Regions from separate parts of the Aeribacillus sp. FSL K6-8210 genome, predicted to be linked through region 3. Evidence: riboswitches for the same ligand, from Rfam matches in the RefSeq annotation. Region 3 holds a riboswitch; each other region holds the start of a gene.

Region 1 (3,279 bases), 200 kb from region 3:
TTGGCCTACACTACCCTTCAGATGTGCTGGCGGGAATAGTTCTAGGAGCTTCAGCAGGCACCATCTGTTTTGTCGCATTCGGACCATAAATCGAGTAGGAGGGAGCGATTAACTCCCGTCCTCTCACACCACCGTACGTACGGTTCCGTATACGGCGGTTCAATTAAGATAATTGACGCAAGTCTTTATAACTTCCGTGAATAGCTGTTCTCTTTATGCCAGTGGTCACTCCACCCTCCAAGAGATCTCCCACGGGATTCACCGCTTCCTCCCTCAAGTGAGGTACTACGTTTTCTGTGTTCATCATGACTCACTGAATGCCAAGGGCTATTCTCTCTTAATTGTTCGGTCCTTCTTAGTTGTTCTAGACCAACTAATACTATGACCTCTGCTGACTTCTGACGGTTCAGCTATCTATCACTAGATAGGTTACCAAGGTTACTTGGCGTGCCAGCCAGACCTCCCCGGGTAAGAGTGTAATCTTTCCTTCCATCCATCTGCTTCATTTACTCTGTATCACCTTCGGCAGAAAGGGCTTTGTTTTGTCTTGCAAACTCACCCAGTGATACCTAGCCTCATATGAAGTTCGTGTTCCTCAGACCGGAAGTTTGCCGCTCGCTTCCTTCAGATTCCGCGTCACCACGGACACCCTTGCGTTAAGCTAACTGCTACTTCTGCCTTCGCAGCTCGGGACTTTCACCCTATAGATTACACCCATGCCGGGCGCACAAGCAAAAAGGTGTCTAATGCATGCATCGCATTGGACACCTTTTTTATTTTACAAATATTGATGAGCTTGTTCGCGCAAAGCTTCCGCTTTATCTGTGCGTTCCCATGGCAAATCTAGATCGTTGCGTCCGAAATGACCGTAAGCAGCTGTCTGTTTGTAAATCGGGCGGCGCAAGTCAAGCATTTTTATAATGCCAGCTGGGCGCAAATCAAAGTTATTGCGAATTAATTCAACTAAAACATCTTCGCTTACTTTGCCAGTACCGAACGTATCAACAGAAATAGAGACAGGTTTCGCCACACCAATTGCATAGGCCAGCTGAACCTCGCATTTGTCTGCAAGTCCGGCTGCGACAATATTTTTCGCTACGTAACGAGCCGCATAAGCTGCAGATCGGTCTACCTTCGTCGGATCTTTTCCTGAGAAAGCTCCTCCGCCATGGCGCGCATAGCCTCCGTAAGTATCGACAATGATTTTTCGTCCCGTTAATCCTGCATCTCCTTGTGGTCCGCCAATAACGAAACGTCCGGTAGGGTTGATGAAATATTTTGTTTCTTCATCGATCAGTTCTTTTGGAGCAACCGGATCAATTACTTTTTCTTTAATATCCTGCTTAATTTGTTCTAAAGTTGCCTCCGGATGGTGTTGAGTCGATATGACAATTGTGTCAATTCTAACCGGCTGTTCATTTTCATCATATTCTACCGTAACTTGCGTCTTTCCGTCCGGACGCAAATAAGGAATTTCTTCGCTTTTTCTAACTTCTGTAAGCCGGCGTGAAAGCTTATGGGCAATGGAAATCGGGAGAGGCATTAATTCCTTCGTTTCATTGCATGCAAAACCGAACATTAACCCTTGATCTCCAGCGCCAATCGCTTCAATTTCTTCATCAGTCATTTGTCCTTCTCTCGCTTCTAAAGCTTTATCCACCCCTGCAGCAATATCGGGTGATTGCTCATCAATTGATGTTAAAACAGCACAAGTTTCAGCATCAAAACCGTATTTAGCTCTCGTATAGCCGATCTCTTTGACCGTTTCTCGCACAATTTTTGGTATATCCACATACGTGCTTGTCGTAATTTCTCCACTGACTAATACAAGTCCGGTGGTGACAGATGTTTCGCAAGCTACACGTGCGTTCGGATCTTTTTCTAAAATGGCATCTAAAATCGCATCTGAAATTTGGTCGCAAATTTTGTCCGGATGCCCTTCCGTTACGGATTCAGATGTAAACAGACGGCGCTTTTTTGTCATTTACTGCTTCCTCCTCAAACTTAAAATGATGTTTATGGAGTGCTACACTCCTTGTCATTGACACGGAACTCATTCCCTCGCCACTATTGTAAACATATCAAAATATTTCGTACGATAAGAAAAACTTGGCTAAACGAGATTTCTCTTATACATAGAAAAAACCTTCCCTGCCAGAGGAAAGGTTGTTATAAACATCATTGCCTTTCACTCTTATCGTTCAAGGATATAACCTTGCATCAGGTTAGCACCATTGCTCGTCTATGAATATGGAATTCTTTCGCATCATGTTGTATGTCCATAGAATACCGGGATTTTGAAAGCCATATTCTACTGTCTTCTTTCAACGAGCCGGTTGCTGGGCTTCATAGGGCCTGTCCCTCCGCCAACTCGGGATAAGAGTATCCGTTCAAATGTATATCATACAGGAGCAAAAAAGTACTTGTCAACAATAAATAAAGCTTCTCTGTAATTTTCCAAATCATCTGATATCCATTATTTCAGTATCAGCTGATCAATCATGATTCGTATGATGCCCAAAAATGAAGGCAAAATATATAGTAAAAACATTATTTTCAGAAATCGATAAATAGGATGGATTATTTTTGCGAATGTGTTATACTATTTCTATAAAACCATTTCAAATATGCAAAAAAAGGATGGTATGTATATGAATATTGTAGATGTATCAAATGAATTAGCTTCGTTGATCAGCGGACCAAATGCATATCATAATTTACCAGTCGCACGACTTGTAGAAAAAGTTTTAGCTAGGAAAGAAGGTTTTTTAACAAATACAGGTGCAGTTTCGGTTACAACAGGCAAATATACCGGCCGGTCACCAGAAGATAAATTCATCGTTGAAGAAGATTCTGTCAAGCATTTAATTGATTGGGGACCCGTCAACAAGCCAATTTCATCAGAAGTTTTTGAAAAACTGTACTTAAAAGTCATACAATATTTAAAAAATAGAGATGAAATTTATGTTTTTAACGGATTTGCCGGAGCTGACAAAAAATATCGTCTTCCAATTCAAGTGGTCAATGAATTGGCGTGGCAAAATTTATTTGCTCGCCAACTGTTTATCCGTCCGAAAAGCCAAGACGATTTAAAGGAGCATAAAAATCCGTTTACGATTGTTTCCGCTCCTTCCTTTAAAGCAGATCCAGCTGTGGATGGAACGAACTCAGAAGCATTTATCATTATTTCTTTTGAAAAGAGAATAATCCTGATCGGCGGAACTGAATATGCAGGCGAGATGAAAAAGTCTATCTTTTCCGTCATGAACTTCCTGCTTC
Region 2 (3,279 bases), 1.8 Mb from region 3:
GCCTACAGGATTTCCTTCTCCATCAACAAGCAAAAAATCTTCCTTCGTTTTTTTTCGTTTATCTTTGCCGCTTGCGGTCACAAGAAACTGAAGAGGGGAATCTTGAACTTTTATGGCTAAATTGCCGCTTGTCCCCATAAACCAATCCCTCGCAGCAAGCTCCTCTTTAATCTCCGCAAGCTCATGAACACGAGTTAAAACGACACTCATTTTGCGTCACCTTTTTCTTCTATGAAATTTGTTTTGTTTATTGTCTTCTCTAAAATGTCAATACAGTCGTAAAATGTTTCGAAAGATTGATAAGGAATAGAAAATTCTTGACATTTTTTTGATAAATAATCACGTGCAATAACTGTATCTGCAATCTTCGCGGCTTCTAAATCTGTGACGGAATCCCCGATGATGATGGAATGAGTGTCAGCATTTGCAATTTGCCGAATAATTGACGGTTTGCAGCACCCACAATTTTGGTTGGGACATTTTTCATCACACGTATAAGGCCAATGAATGGTGATCGTTTCTCCGCTAAAATCCGCTTTATTGCAAAACAGTGCGGTAATAGAATCAAAAGGCTGCAACAGCGGTTTAATAAAAAAATCGATTCCGCCGCTGACAATGTATAAAGGAATGTTCATGTTTTTCGCATAATGAACAAAGTCGCGAAATCCTTCCCTTATTTCTGCAGTTTCTAAAATATAGTGAATGATGTCACCCTTTAAAGAAGATGGAAGAAGTGCAAACATCTTGCCGACTCCTTCCTGAATACTAATCGACTGGGAAAGGACGCCATCCTTCAATTGCTCCCACTCTTTTGGAGCGAAACGCTTCATGATGCTAACGATGTTATCTTTTTTTGTCACCGTTCCATCAAAATCACAAAATATTACTGGCTTCAATTGGACGGTGCCTCCTTCCATCCCCAGAGCCGAATTGCTTCTTGTAATTCTATGTCTTCAGCTGCTTCATTAAGGGGAACACCCCGGGAAACAGCGTCAACTGCCTGACGGAAAGCTTTTCCTCCGCCTTTAGCACCTTGCGGGTGACCGTGAACACCGCCTCCTGCATTAATGACACAATCTTTTCCAAAATCATGAATTAAAATGGGAACAAGACCCGGGTGAATGCCAGCAGATGGAACAGGAAAAACTGGTTTTAAAACTGATTCCTTCACCAATTCTTCTTTCACTTTTAAAACTTTGTCACGCTCCAATGCAACGCTGCCATATGGTGAAGGGAACAACGAAAAATCTGCTCCAGCAATTCTTATCAATTTTCCAAGCAATAAGGAATGAGAGAGCCCATATTTTTCGGATGAAGTAAACGATCCGCTAAACGCCGGATGAGCCATAATTGGGAGGGCGATTTCATCATCTTCCCTTAATGCTTGCAGCACATCGAGGCCATATGTAAAAACATTAAATAGCAAAATATCGGCACCTAATTCTTTTGCTTTTCTTGCCTTATCTTTCAATTCAAATGTTTTTCCCGTCAAATTGACCGCATACAAAGTTCGGTGCCCTTTTTCTTGATACACGTTATCAAGAACTTTTTTGCCTTCCTTTATTCTTGTTTCAAATGATGTGAGCGAATTTTCAAAAAGTATTTCGTCATCCTTTACTAAGTCGACGCCCCCGAGAGCCTGCTCCCGCAATTGGGCAAGAAGGTAATCCATATCACGTCCAATTACACCTTTAAAGATGCTCATCACTAACGGTCTGTCGTAAACGCCAAGTTTTTCTCGTAACCCCTGAATTCCAAAGCGAGGACCTGGAAAATACCGAAAGATCTCATCGTCAAACTGCAAATCTAGTAATTTTATTTCTCCATCTAGTGATAATTTTCCAAAAGTTGTCGTTAAGATGGCAGGAATGTCTTTAGAAAAGTTTTCTCCCGGAAAGCGAATGTGAAGCTGTGCAATCGTTTTGCCGGAGGATGGATCCTCGCCTGTTTCTTTTATTTCAACCACTTGTCCTTTATGCTTTTTTAACTGCTCTTGCACTAAAAGAGGAAGGTCAGTCCACGAACCTACCGTTAATCCAAGAGCAATGCCTTCTGCTTTTTTTTCTAAATCTTCTCGTTTCGCAATGATTTGGTATACTGCTGTTACGTGACCCATTTTTTCAATCCTCTTCATTCAGATTTTTTTATATAAATAAAACCTCTTCAATAAGAAGAGGTTTTTTGTCAAAACAACTTCTTATCTTTCAACATCTCTGTTGGGAGAATTAGCACCGTGCTCATCATATGAGTCGGTTGCCGGGCTTCATTGGGCTCATCCCTCCACCTGCTCTTGATAAGAGTTTTATTATTAACTTTATAATTCTTATTCGGTTACTTGGATTATGCCACTATCCTTCCCCTCTGTCAACACTTTTTTACATCATATTCGATTCAAATTCGCTTACATTTTTCTGATGGCATGCTACAATTATTTAATGGTGCAGTTTACAATTTGAGGTATTTACCGGAACTTGAGGTTGAGCCAAAACAGGAAAGCCTAAAAAAAGAGGACGAAAAAAGAAGGTACAACATCTTTTTAACGTCTTCCGATCGCATCATGCTAGATTACTAGACTTAGAAAAACTGGTTGAATTACGCAATTATAACGTTACTGGTTATCGTGAGACAATTTGTTTCTTGTACCGTTATTGGTTATGTTGCTTTTTGAATGATCCAGAAGAAGCCTTAAAACAAACGCTAACGTTTAATTTACAGTTTAATGAGCCTTTAAGAAGATCCACCAGAAGCGCTGAAAAGGCCTATTATGCACGGAATAACGAAGAAGCAAACCGAATAGCCAGAGAAAAAGGGTATCCTGGCGCTGGATATAATATCAGCAATAAAAAATTAATTGAATGGTTAGATATAACAGAGGACGAACAACGCCATTTAAGCACGATTATAGATGCGAATGAAAAGCGGAGAAGGAAACAAAAACGCCGGGAAATGGGCGTAAAAAGCCGTGAGGAGTATTTAAAAGAACAGCGCAATAAAACGGATAAGAACTTAGAAAAACTTAGACAAGCAATTGAGTTGAATCCTGATTTCTCGAATTACAAATTAGCTAAATTGCTAGGAATAAGTGAATCGTATGTAAGGAAAGGATGTTATATGTTATTTACTGGAACGGATGATTTAATTAAAAACGAGGATCGATCAATTAAAGAACATGATGTTTTATATTCTAGAATTAAACCTTTACCCGTGGTGCTAGTTGAGTCTTAACGCTCAACTAGCCCAAGAACAACAAGCGAGTAAGCCAGTAAAATACCATCCAGT
Region 3 (3,279 bases):
ATATCGCCTATGGCACAACGCTTCCGAACACTGTTTTAGTGACGAGCAACAAATTTATTAAAGAAAATAAAGATTTAGTTCAAAATATTGTCAAAGCCCACAAAAAAGCAGTCGACTTCATCAATAAAAACAAAGAGGAAGCACGCGATATTGCCATTCAATCGATTAAAGAAATAACAAATCAAGAGCTTGACCCAGAAATTATCGACAGCGCTTGGGAACGTGTCCGCTATACAACCGAAGTGGATGAAAAAGTTCTTCAAGACTTTTCTAACTCTTCTTATGACTTGAAATTTTTAAAAGAAAAACCGGATCTTAAAGGTCTTGTAGATACAAGCTTTTTGAATTAAGTAATAAACCCCCTATACAGAAGCTTTTTGATATTATGCGGCTTCTGGATAGGGGGGTTATTTTGTTGATGTAAATTCAAGATGAAGCAGTTGTTAAAACAGGGCTTATCCCGAAAGTTGTTTATGACTATGCCTGTATATTGGGATTCCGCTGTTGCGAGAGCTTTTATCTAATTCGCTCGACTAAGCTCCCATTTTTTAACATTGTTTGCCATTACTTAATGGCTATATAAATTTCAATTTCTCCATTTGGGCTTTAGGCTGTATTTTTCAAGCACGCTCTATTAAACCAGTTTCTTCTTGCTTCCAAATCTTACTCCAAGTTTTAAACATGCCTTGTTCGTCCGTCTTATCTACTTGGAAAACTTTATATTTCGTGTTGCTCGGGATTTCAATTAAAAGCTTCCCCATTATTTTCTTCAATTGCAATGCTTAATAAATAATCTCCTCTGTAGTCGCTTTCATAATCATAATAAATTCCGTACACATTGTTTTGATGATGTTCCAGTTTTTAGAAAGCGTTTTCTCACATAATTTTGATTTGCCCCATCATTTGCTCGTCATGAAAATTATTGGTTCGTATGCTGTCGATTATATACAGCATCATAAACAGTCTTTCCTTTCCATAATATTGATAAAAAAGAGAAGGCGCATCAGTAAAGAATGTTCAGCAAATTTTCCAACGGCACGTTTATGTTCATCTTTTTTGCTTCCCAGCTTCACCTGCAAAACAAATATCGCATCTTCGTTTTCTGTTCAGTTGCTTTATGGAGTACGGGTTCGTTTGACAGAAGTTGGCGAAAAATTTATCAAACGATTAGTTTGCCAATTCAATCGTTTCATTCACTGTTTATTAAATACTCTTAAAATTTTCCAATTCCTCTAAAGAAGATCACCTCGTTCACAATTTTTCTCCAAATACGACAGCTTCCGAATTGAATATTTATATTTTAAAATCTATTAAAATTTGGGAAGCCTCAGGGGAAAATAAAACCACTTCATTGAAATGATGGAGGATCAAAGGTGATCCATACAAAAAAATTTCCCTTTTGGCTTTCGCAAAAAAACATTTCAAGAATCGACGGATTATTTAAAGAAAGTTCTTATTTTTCTTTAGTTTTACTGAAAATAAATCAAAGTTATCGGAATTGTTGGCAGGAAACGTCTTGAATTTTTTTTAAAACTGAGGTAAAGTTATACCTATCAAAAGTTCATATCGGAATTCTTATCGAGAGAGGCGGAGGGAACTGGCCCGAAGAAGTCTCAGCAACCGGTACAAGGACGGCGGCATGATAACCTTTGTACCAAGGTGCTAAATCCAGCAAGCATTTTGCCGTAAGATATGCTTGGAAGATAAGAAGGAGCCAAACAATAAACGCCTTCTTCTTATGAAGAGGGCGTTTTATTTTTAAAGCCTCCTCTACAGGCAATGAAAGCAGCACATTTTTACTAACTAAAAAAGGAGGAAAGTCAAAGATGAATATTGAAACAGTTTTGGCCCAATTAGGAAATCGAAGTGAAGCTCTTACAGGAACAGTAAGCGCCCCCATTTATTTGTCCACAGCCTACCGGCATAAAGGAATAGGTGAATCAACAGGTTATGATTACACTCGGACAAAAAATCCAACGAGAGAGCTTGTCGAGGACGCCATAGCCAAATTGGAGGGAGCCGATCAAGGATTTGCATTTTCTTCCGGAATGGCAGCGATTCAGACGATTATGGCTTTATTTAAAAGTGGAGATGAACTGATCGTTTCAAAAGATTTATATGGCGGGACATACCGCTTGTTTGAAGAAGAGTGGCGCAAATACGGTCTTTCCTTCCACTATGACGATTTTACGTCTCGCGAATATACGGAATCATTAATAAACGAAAATACTAAAGCGATTTTTCTAGAAACGCCCACTAATCCGCTTATGCAGGAAACATCGATTTCCTCGTTGGCGGAATTGGCCCGGAAGCACAATTTGCTGCTGATCGTTGACAATACGTTCTACACACCTGTTTTGCAGCGTCCGATTGAAGAAGGAGCGCATATCGTGATTCACAGCGCAACGAAATATTTAGGCGGTCACAACGATGTCCTTGCCGGCCTGGTCTGTGCAAAAGGGAAAGAAATTTGCGAAAAATTAGCCATGCATCAAAATGCAATTGGTGCGGTATTATCTCCTTTTGATTCGTGGCTGCTGCTTAGAGGAATGAAAACTTTATCATTGAGAATGGCCAAACATCAGGAAAATGCAAGGAAGCTGGCGGCATATTTAAAAGAGCTTCCTGAAATTGATGATGTATTATATCCTGGCAGAGGCGGAATGCTTTCCTTCCGTGTGAAAAAAGAAGAATGGGTCAACCCGTTTTTGCAGAATCTGAAATTAATCTGTTTTGCGGAAAGCCTTGGAGGGGTAGAAAGCTTTATAACGTATCCAGCTACCCAAACACATGCGGACATTCCGGAAGAAATCCGAATTCAAAACGGTGTATGTAACCGGCTTCTCCGTTTTTCTGTAGGGATTGAAAGCGTGGAGGATTTGAAGGAAGATCTCAAGCAGGCATTGCAAGCAGCTGCGAAAGGGGATTTACTAAATGCATGACCAATGGAGCTTTCAAACAAAATTGATTCATAATAAACATAAGGTTGACCCGACAACTGGTGCTGTCAGCGTGGCGATTCAGCAAGCGTCAACGTTTCATCAGCAAACATTGGATGAATCTCCTGAATTTGACTACAGCCGTTCAGGAAATCCAACACGAAAAGCGTTGGAAGAGGCGATTGCCGAACTGGAAGGCGGAGTGAGAGGCTTTGCGTTTGCTTCTGGGATGGCCGCTATATCAACAGCTTTTCTTTTACTTTCTTCCGGTGATCATGTTTTGGTCACAGAAGATGTGTACGGCGGAACATACCGGATCGTTGCCGATGTTTTATCGCGC

What was found. Region 3 has a riboswitch for S-adenosylmethionine ahead of NSQ41_RS05710 (methionine biosynthesis PLP-dependent protein). Riboswitches for the same ligand answer to the same signal wherever they lie in the genome.
Region 1: it holds a riboswitch for S-adenosylmethionine, as region 3 does, so the genes downstream of both, metK (methionine adenosyltransferase) here and NSQ41_RS05710 (methionine biosynthesis PLP-dependent protein) in region 3, are expected to answer to the same signal.
Region 2: it holds a riboswitch for S-adenosylmethionine, as region 3 does, so the genes downstream of both, NSQ41_RS16495 (2,3-diketo-5-methylthiopentyl-1-phosphate enolase) here and NSQ41_RS05710 (methionine biosynthesis PLP-dependent protein) in region 3, are expected to answer to the same signal.

The regions. Positions count from the first base shown of each region.
Region 1 covers NZ_CP150172.1:942,601-945,879, reverse strand. The annotation lists gene NSQ41_RS04750 (phosphatase PAP2 family protein) at 1-89, shown strand, start outside; gene metK (methionine adenosyltransferase) at 779-1,984, opposite strand; SAM riboswitch class I at 2,192-2,383, opposite strand; gene pckA (phosphoenolpyruvate carboxykinase (ATP)) at 2,652-3,279, shown strand, end outside.
Region 2 covers NZ_CP150172.1:3,389,392-3,392,670, forward strand. The annotation lists gene NSQ41_RS16485 (methylthioribulose 1-phosphate dehydratase) at 1-210, opposite strand, end outside; gene NSQ41_RS16490 (2-hydroxy-3-keto-5-methylthiopentenyl-1-phosphate phosphatase) at 207-917, opposite strand; gene NSQ41_RS16495 (2,3-diketo-5-methylthiopentyl-1-phosphate enolase) at 893-2,116, opposite strand; SAM riboswitch class I at 2,195-2,300, opposite strand; gene NSQ41_RS16500 (hypothetical protein) at 2,665-3,225, shown strand; gene NSQ41_RS16505 (IS982 family transposase) at 3,222-3,279, opposite strand, start outside.
Region 3 covers NZ_CP150172.1:1,143,395-1,146,673, forward strand. The annotation lists gene NSQ41_RS05700 (aliphatic sulfonate ABC transporter substrate-binding protein) at 1-350, shown strand, start outside; gene NSQ41_RS05705 (hypothetical protein) at 621-779, opposite strand; SAM riboswitch class I at 1,573-1,710, shown strand; gene NSQ41_RS05710 (methionine biosynthesis PLP-dependent protein) at 1,827-2,942, shown strand; gene metC (cystathionine beta-lyase) at 2,935-3,279, shown strand, end outside.